Linked DNA regions of Niabella beijingensis. The protein of the gene in region 1 binds, or shares a complex with, the protein of each later gene. Links are inferred from orthologs where the notes say so. Each region holds a gene or a part of one and is shown in the gene's direction. Other genes may lie near its edges.

What was found.
Region 2: the proteins of uvrA (region 1) and mfd are in contact, whole or in part, in a crystal structure (PDB 4DFC), measured with the Escherichia coli proteins. The link is inferred for Niabella beijingensis from one-to-one orthologs.

What each region holds. Positions count from the first base shown.
Region 1 is NZ_JAIQDI010000002.1:470,141-473,856, forward strand. The notes cover bases 280-3,674. They hold uvrA (excinuclease ABC subunit UvrA), read left to right. Parts: upstream 280-639; coding sequence 640-3,474; downstream 3,475-3,674. Other genes in these bases: K7B07_RS18075 (hypothetical protein), read right to left, coding at 280-451. Outside these bases: more of K7B07_RS18075, read right to left, coding at 1-279. UniProt on the Escherichia coli protein: The UvrABC repair system catalyzes the recognition and processing of DNA lesions. UvrA is an ATPase and a DNA-binding protein. A damage recognition complex composed of 2 UvrA and 2 UvrB subunits scans DNA for abnormalities.
Region 2 is NZ_JAIQDI010000001.1:2,078,480-2,082,723, forward strand. What follows is about bases 230-4,152. They hold mfd (transcription-repair coupling factor), read left to right. Parts: upstream 230-568; coding sequence 569-3,952; downstream 3,953-4,152. Other genes in these bases: K7B07_RS08760 (ferredoxin--NADP reductase), read right to left, coding at 230-380; K7B07_RS08770 (3-keto-disaccharide hydrolase), read right to left, coding at 4,005-4,152. Also shown: more of K7B07_RS08760, read right to left, coding at 1-229; more of K7B07_RS08770, read right to left, coding at 4,153-4,244. UniProt on the Escherichia coli protein: Couples transcription and DNA repair by recognizing RNA polymerase (RNAP) stalled at DNA lesions. Mediates ATP-dependent release of RNAP and its truncated transcript from the DNA, and recruitment of nucleotide excision repair machinery to the damaged site.

The sequences.
Region 1 (3,716 bases):
CATATATCAGGGTACCTTCCTGGATGGAACGGCCGCTTACCACTTTGCTTTTGGTCTTTTTGTCTGTAGCCTCATCGGTTACTTCCATTGCTGCATCAGCTGCATCATCATTGGCCAGGGTCTTTTGCACAGGGATCTTATAAGTTGCAGGTGCATCCTTGATCAGCGCTTTAAATTTGCCCTGGAGAAGTCCGCTAACCCATACAATTCCTTTATTTTCTGTATCCCTGGTTATTGTTAAATGGGATGTGGTACCTTTTGGATCGGTTACGTCAAATGTTCCCAGCACCGGAAAGATCTCATTTTCGGTCATGGAATCCGGCATGGGTAATAATTCTTTGGGCTGTGGTTTATAGTTTTTAGGTACTTCAGGAGTAGATGCTGTTTGGGCAAATGTTACCATAGTGATAGCAATTGCCAGGAAGAATGTAAAGAACGACCTCTTTTTCATAAATACGTTTAATTTAAAAAGTGATTCAAATTACCCTGTCTACTGAAATTATTATGCCAAACCGGGTGTTTGCCCCGAAAAATATATATTTTAATTTTTGCTTATGATTTATAAGGTGTTTTGAGGCTGGGCAACGGGTTAGTATATTTGTAGTCTATTTTTAGCATCATTCCAAATATCATATACAATTGAAACCTGAAAATGAAGTAATTGAAGTGTCCGGGGCCCGGGTGCACAATTTGAAGAATATTGACATCGACATTCCCAAAAACGAATTGGTAGTGATTACAGGGATCAGCGGCAGCGGAAAATCCTCCCTCGCCTTTGATACCATCTATTCCGAGGGGCAACGCCGTTATATGGAAACCTTCGGGGCCTATGCCCGTCAGTTTATCGGCGATATGGAGCGGCCGGATGTGGATAAGATCACGGGTTTATCGCCCGTTATTTCCATTGAACAGAAGACCACCAATAAGAATCCCCGCTCTACGGTGGGAACCATCACGGAAGTGTATGATTTTTTCCGCCTGCTGTTTGCACGGGTGGGAGAGGCCTATTCCTATAATACCGGGAAACGGATGGTGAAATGGAGTGAGGAGGAGATCGTTGAAAATATCTACGGGCGGTTCCGGAATCAGAAGATAAACCTCCTTGCCCCGGTAGTACGCGGACGTAAGGGGCATTACCGGGAATTGTTCGAGGATATCCGTAAAAAAGGATTCCTGAAAGTGCGGGTGGACGGTGAAATAAAAGATATTACTGCCAAGATGCAGGTAGACCGTTATAAGATACACGATATCGAAATAGTGGTGGACCGGCTGGAGGTAAACCCGGCATCCAGGGCAAGGCTCAGTCAGAGCGTGCAGGCTGCGCTGAAGCTGGGAAAAGAACTGATGTTCCTGCTGGTAGACCAGACCGCTACACCGGTACAATACAGCAAACAGCTGATGTGTGAGGACACCGGCATCAGCTATGAAGAACCTTCTCCGAATTCATTCTCCTTTAACTCGCCTTACGGAGCCTGTCCCTATTGCAAGGGGATCGGGACCGCTTATGCCATCGATATGGATGCAGTGCTGCCCGACCGGAAGCGGAGCATCAGTGAAGGCGGAATCGCACCTCTGGGTGAAGAACGCAATGCCAGTGTGTACCAGCAGGTGGTAGGCTTTGCAAAAAAACATAAGATCAGTCTGGCCAAGCCGATCAGCGAGCTGCCTGCGGCACAGCTGGACCTGTTGCTTTACGGAGACGGCGATGCTAACCGCGCGCTCGATCTCGATGGCTCAGACGACTCGATCCCGGATCTTTATACGGGGAGTTATGAAGGTATTATTCCCATGCTGAAACGCTGGTTCTTTTCAACACAAACCTCAGAGTGGTTGCGGGAATGGGTGGAACAGTTTATGATGCTGAAAGCCTGTCCTTCCTGTGATGGAGCACGGCTGAAAAAAGAAAGCCTGTGGTTTAAAGTAGATAAGAAAAATATTGCCGAGCTGAGCAATCTGAACCTGGATAAACTGGGCGACTGGCTGAAAGGGATCGAAACACGGTTGTCAAAAAAACAAAATGCGATCGCAAAGGATATTTTAAAAGAGATCCGGGAACGGCTGCAATTCCTGCTGGATGTGGGTCTTACCTACCTGACGCTGTACCGGCCTTCGCGTACGCTGAGCGGGGGCGAATCGCAGCGTATCCGCCTGGCAACCCAGATCGGCTCACAACTGCAGGGGATCACCTATATCCTGGATGAACCGTCCATCGGGCTGCACCAGCGGGACAATCACCGTCTTATCACCTCATTGCAGAACCTGCGCGATATCGGCAACAGCGTGCTGGTGGTGGAGCATGATAAAGACATTATGCTGGCGGCGGATTACCTGATCGATATCGGTCCCAAGGCGGGCTATCATGGCGGCCGTGTGGTGGCCAAGGGTGCTCCTAAAGAGATCCTGAAACTGGACACGATCACTGCCGGGTACCTTAATGGTCATTTGAAGATCGAAACACCCGCTGAGCGTCGCAAGGGCAACGGGAAAAAGCTGGAGCTGAAAGGTGCTGCAGGTAATAACCTTAAAAATGTGAGCGTGGTATTTCCCCTGGGGAAGATGATCGTGGTAACGGGTGTAAGCGGCAGCGGCAAATCGACCCTGATCAATGAAACATTGTATCCGATCCTGTCGCAGCATGCTTATCATTCCAAGAAAGCGCCCATGGAATACAAATCGATAAAGGGATTGGAGCATGTTGACAAAGTAGTGGAGATCGATCAGTCACCCATCGGACGTACACCGCGAAGCAACCCGGCCACCTACTGTGGTTTCTTTACAGATATCCGCACGCTGTTTGCAGCTGTTCCGGAAGCAAAGATCCGCGGATATAATGCCGGACGGTTCTCGTTTAACGTAAAGACCGGCCGCTGTGATGTGTGTGAAGGCGGCGGAATGCGGGTGATCGAAATGAACTTTCTGCCCGATGTGTATGTGCCCTGCGAGAAATGCAATGGCAAACGGTACAACCGTGAAACCCTGGAGATCCGGTATAAGGGAAAATCCATTTCGGATGTGCTGGATATGACCGTGGATGATGCCGTGGAATTTTTTCAGGCAGTGCCGTCCATTTACCGGAAAATAAAGACCCTGCAGGATGTGGGTCTGGGCTATATCACCCTGGGGCAAAGCGCTGTAACCCTCAGCGGGGGCGAGGCCCAGCGGGTGAAGCTGAGCACGGAGCTGTCCAAAAAAGATACCGGTAAAACATTTTATATCCTGGATGAACCCACCACGGGTTTGCATTTTGAAGACATCAAACATCTGTTGCAGGTGCTGAACAAGCTGGTGGATAAGGGCAACACGGTGCTGGTAATCGAACACAATATGGATGTGATCAAGGTAGCGGACCATATCATCGACCTGGGACCTGAAGGAGGGGATGGTGGTGGAGAGATCCTGTTTGAAGGAACACCGGAAGCGCTGGTGAAATGCAAAGAAAGTTATACAGGGTATTACCTTAAGGGGGAACTGTAATGGTTTTTTTTAACCATTAAGGAGTTAAGGGTCGTTAAGTTTTTTTAATGCTTAATGGCTCCTGAATGCCTTAATGTTTTTAGTATTTGTATGATGGGGTTACCCGGTAGTTGAACCATTAAGGAGTGAAGGGACGTTAAGTTTTTTGGTGCTTAATGGCTCCTGAATGCCTTAATGTTTTTTGTATTTGTATGATGGGGTTACCCGGTAGTTTGAACCATTAAGGAGTTAAGGGTCGTTAA
Region 2 (4,244 bases), on another replicon or contig:
GGTGCAATGCCCGTACCGGTGCATACGAAAAACAGGTCATGCTGCAACTGCTCTTCTTTTAATGTGAACACTCCCAGCGGGCCGCGGAATGTTACTTTAGTACCCACTTCCCAGTTTTTGAACATGTAGGGGGTGCCCAGTCCGTCCTCCACCAATACGATCAGCAGCTCGTACACCGCAGTTCCGTTGGGTGCACTGGCGATCGAGTAGCTGCGCCATCGTTTGTTGGGCTTTTCATGAATGGGAAGATCAAGCGTTACAAACTGGCCGGCGGTAAAATCAAACCGTTCGGTGGCATCAGCCTGTATAAAATACCGCCGGGTATTATAGGTCTCTTCAATAATGTCTACAATCGTTCCTGTAAGCCAAGTGAGGGACATGTGTTTTTCTTTGTAAGATAAAATAATTTTTAGTAAAACCCCTTCCGGCAGCACATTAATTACCACTGACGCCATGTTTTTTTGCTATGCCGGGAATGCCTGGTTTACAGCGGTTTGAAAACAAACAATTGCTCCGGTTAAGATTCGCTTTGGGATTTTTTTCAAACTCGTTGTATCTTTGCGCCCCGATGCAAACGGAAGTGTTGAAGAATTTTTATGGTGATGACCCCCGCTGTTTACAACTAGCGAACGAACTCTCCATGCTTCAACCCGTCCATCTGGCCTTAACCGGCGTTCAGGGCAGTGCCTCCCAGTTCATCGTTGGCGCCTGTATGGGCCATACACCGGAACTCAATCATGTGGTGATACTCAATGAACCGGAAGACGCCGCCTATTTTCAGAACAGCCTGGAAAACATTACCGGTGCACTGGATATTTTTTATTTCCCCTCCTCATTTAAAACCACCCGGAATTATAAGCTGCTGAATGCGTCGCACGTTATGCTGCGCACGGAAGCCCTTACACGGCTGGCATCAGGAGGAAATAAAAAGATACTGGTTACCTATGCGGATGCCCTTTTTGAAAAGGTGGTGGTCTCTTCCGCGCTCGCACAAAACATCATCCATCTCAAAAGCGGCGATCCGCTGGACATAGAAGGCCTGCTGCTGAAACTGGACAGCTACGGATTCGAACGCAGCGATTTTGTATACGAGCCGGGCCAGTTTGCGCTGCGCGGCGGCATCCTGGATATTTATTCCTTTGGCAACGACAAACCCTACCGTGTTGAATTATTTGGTAACGATATCGATTCCATCCGTATCATCGACCCCGAAACCCAGCTGAGTGAACGTAAATTGCTGCAGGTTTCCATTATTCCAAATGTGGACACCCAGTTTGCAGCGGAAGCGCATGTATCCCTGCTCGATTTTTTACCGGAAAATACGGTCTTCTGGATCCAGGACGCTGCTTTTTGCAGCGAGCGTATGAAAGAAAATGCAACAGAACTGGAGCATTTCCTGGAGCAACAGGCTTCTGCCGATAAGCGCCCGGAAGAAAACCGCGACGACCGGCTGTTAAAGCAGCAGATCCGCAGCACCGATTTTATCACGGCCACTGATCTTGAAACCGCACTGGAATCAAGGATAGTGGTACATATCGAACAGGTACCGGCATCCGTCAGCCAGGAGTTTGAGTTTCACACCAAAGAGCAGCCTGCTTTCAACCGGCAGTTCGAATTACTGATCAGGGACCTGAAAGCACACGAGGCGCGCGGGTTTGCCCTGTATATCTTTTCCGAGAACCCCAAGCAGCTGCAACGCCTGCAATCGATCTTCGACGATCAGAACGCCAACCTCGTATTCAACCCCGTTTCCGCAGCCATTCACCTGGGGTTTGTGGATGAAGACCGGAAGATCCTCTGTTACACCGATCATGAGATCTTCCAGCGGTATCATAAATACAGGGTCAAACAGGCCTATAACAAAAACAAGGCGATCACCCTGCGTACCTTACGGGAATTGCAGCCCGGTGATTTTGTAACGCATATCGATCACGGTGTAGGAGTCTACAGCGGCCTGCAGAAGATGGATGTAAATGGTAAAACACAGGAGGCCGTCCGTATTATTTATAAGGACAAGGATGTGCTGTATGTGAACATCAACTCGCTGCACAAGATCTCCAAATATACCGGGAAGGATGGCAGTGTGCCCAAAGTAAATAAACTGGGCAGTGAGGCCTGGACCCGGCTGAAGGAAAAGACCAAGGCAAAGGTGAAGGAAATTGCCTTTGACCTCATCCGGCTGTACGCTCAACGGAAGGCGCAGAAGGGATTTGCCCACACTCCGGATAATTATCTTCAGACCGAACTCGAAGCCTCTTTTATTTATGAAGACACTCCGGATCAGAGCAAGGCCTCTGCCGACGTGAAAAAGGATATGGAATCGGAATCACCTATGGACCGCCTGGTTTGCGGCGATGTGGGTTTCGGAAAGACAGAGATCGCTATCCGCGCTGCCTTTAAGACCTGTGTAGATGGCAAACAGGCCGCCATCCTGGTGCCGACCACCATCCTCGCCTTTCAGCATTATAAAACCTTCAGCGACCGTTTAAAAGAATTTCCGGTAACCGTTGATTTTATAAACCGCTTCAAATCAGCAAAAGAAAAAAAAGAAACCCTCAAAAAGCTGGAGGAAGGAAAGGTCGACATCCTGGTAGGAACACATGGCCTGCTGGGCAAGGAAGTAAAATTCAAGGACCTGGGCATACTGGTCATCGATGAAGAACAAAAATTCGGAGTGGCCCACAAGGAAAAAATAAAAGTGCTGCGCAATACGGTGGACTGTTTGACCCTGACGGCAACTCCCATCCCCAGGACCCTGCAGTTCTCCCTGATGGGGGCAAGGGACCTCAGCATTATCAATACGCCTCCGCCCAACCGGCAGCCGATACAAACAGAAGTGCAGGTGTATAATGAGGACATCATCCGCGATGCCATTTATTTTGAAACGGAGCGCGGCGGTCAGGTGTTCTTTATTCACAACCGTGTGGCGGGGTTGAGCGAAATGGCGGCCCTGATCCAGGGGTTGTGCCCTGATCTTTCGGTGAGTTATGCGCACGGACAGATGGAAGGTTCCAAACTGGAAGAAAAGATCCTGGACTTTATCGACCATCGCTATGATGTGCTGGTATGTACCAATATCGTGGAAAGCGGTGTGGACATCCCGAATGTCAATACCATCATCATCAATAACGCGCACCATTTCGGACTCAGCGATCTGCACCAGCTGCGGGGCCGCGTGGGCCGGAGCAATAAAAAAGCTTTCTGCTACCTCCTGGCGCCCCCCATGAGCACCCTGCCGGCCGATTCGCGCAAACGCCTGCAGACACTGGAGCAGCACAGCGAACTGGGCAGCGGTTTTCAGATCGCCATGCGCGACCTCGATATCCGTGGTGCGGGCAACCTGCTGGGTGGCGAGCAAAGTGGTTTTATGGCGGAGATCGGTTTTGAGACCTACCAGAAGATCCTGGATGAAGCCATCAGAGAACTGAAACGCACGCAGTTCAAAGAGCTGTTCAAGGAGGAGATCAGCAGGCAGGATGATTTTGTAAGCGATTGTACCATTGATACCGACCTGGAGATACTGATTCCCGATGATTATGTGGAGAACATTACCGAACGGCTCTCCCTCTACCAGCGGCTGGATAACAGCGAATCCGAAGACGAACTGGCCGAAATGCACCAGGAGCTGCAGGACCGGTTTGGCCCCGTTCCAGCTCCAGTGGACGACCTCTTTGAAACCATAAAATGCCGGAAACTGGCAGTGGACCTGGGTTTTGAGAAAATGACCCTTAAGAACGAAACGCTGCGCTGTCATTTCATTAACCGCCCCGATTCACCCTATTTTGAAGCGGATGTTTTTCAGAAGATCATCCAGTATGTGCAGACCGGCACCAATAAGGCGCGCCTGAAACAGACGGGAAGATTGTTCCTGCTGGTGGCGGAACCGATCCCTTCAATGAAATCACTTTATGATTTTCTGAAAGACATGCATCAGTTTTGTACAGGCAGCTGATATTGCCGGTGACAACAGCAACGGCAAAGACGATCAGAAAAAGATCGGTGCTTTAAAGTTCCTTAATCTTTATATTCCGGAATGCCACACCACTGGCCCAGTCCTGCAAGGCAATATGGCCGCTGGTATGTTTTCCGAATTCGGGAAAGTTTTTAAAATGCGTACGCCCCACGCTGTCCTGCCATGCAGGAGCTGTCAGATCCTGCTGCACGGTCAATATCCCGTTAAGATAAAATTCTATTTTTCCTTCTGTCTGTTTAATCCGGGATTGGTTCCACTCACCCGCAGGTTT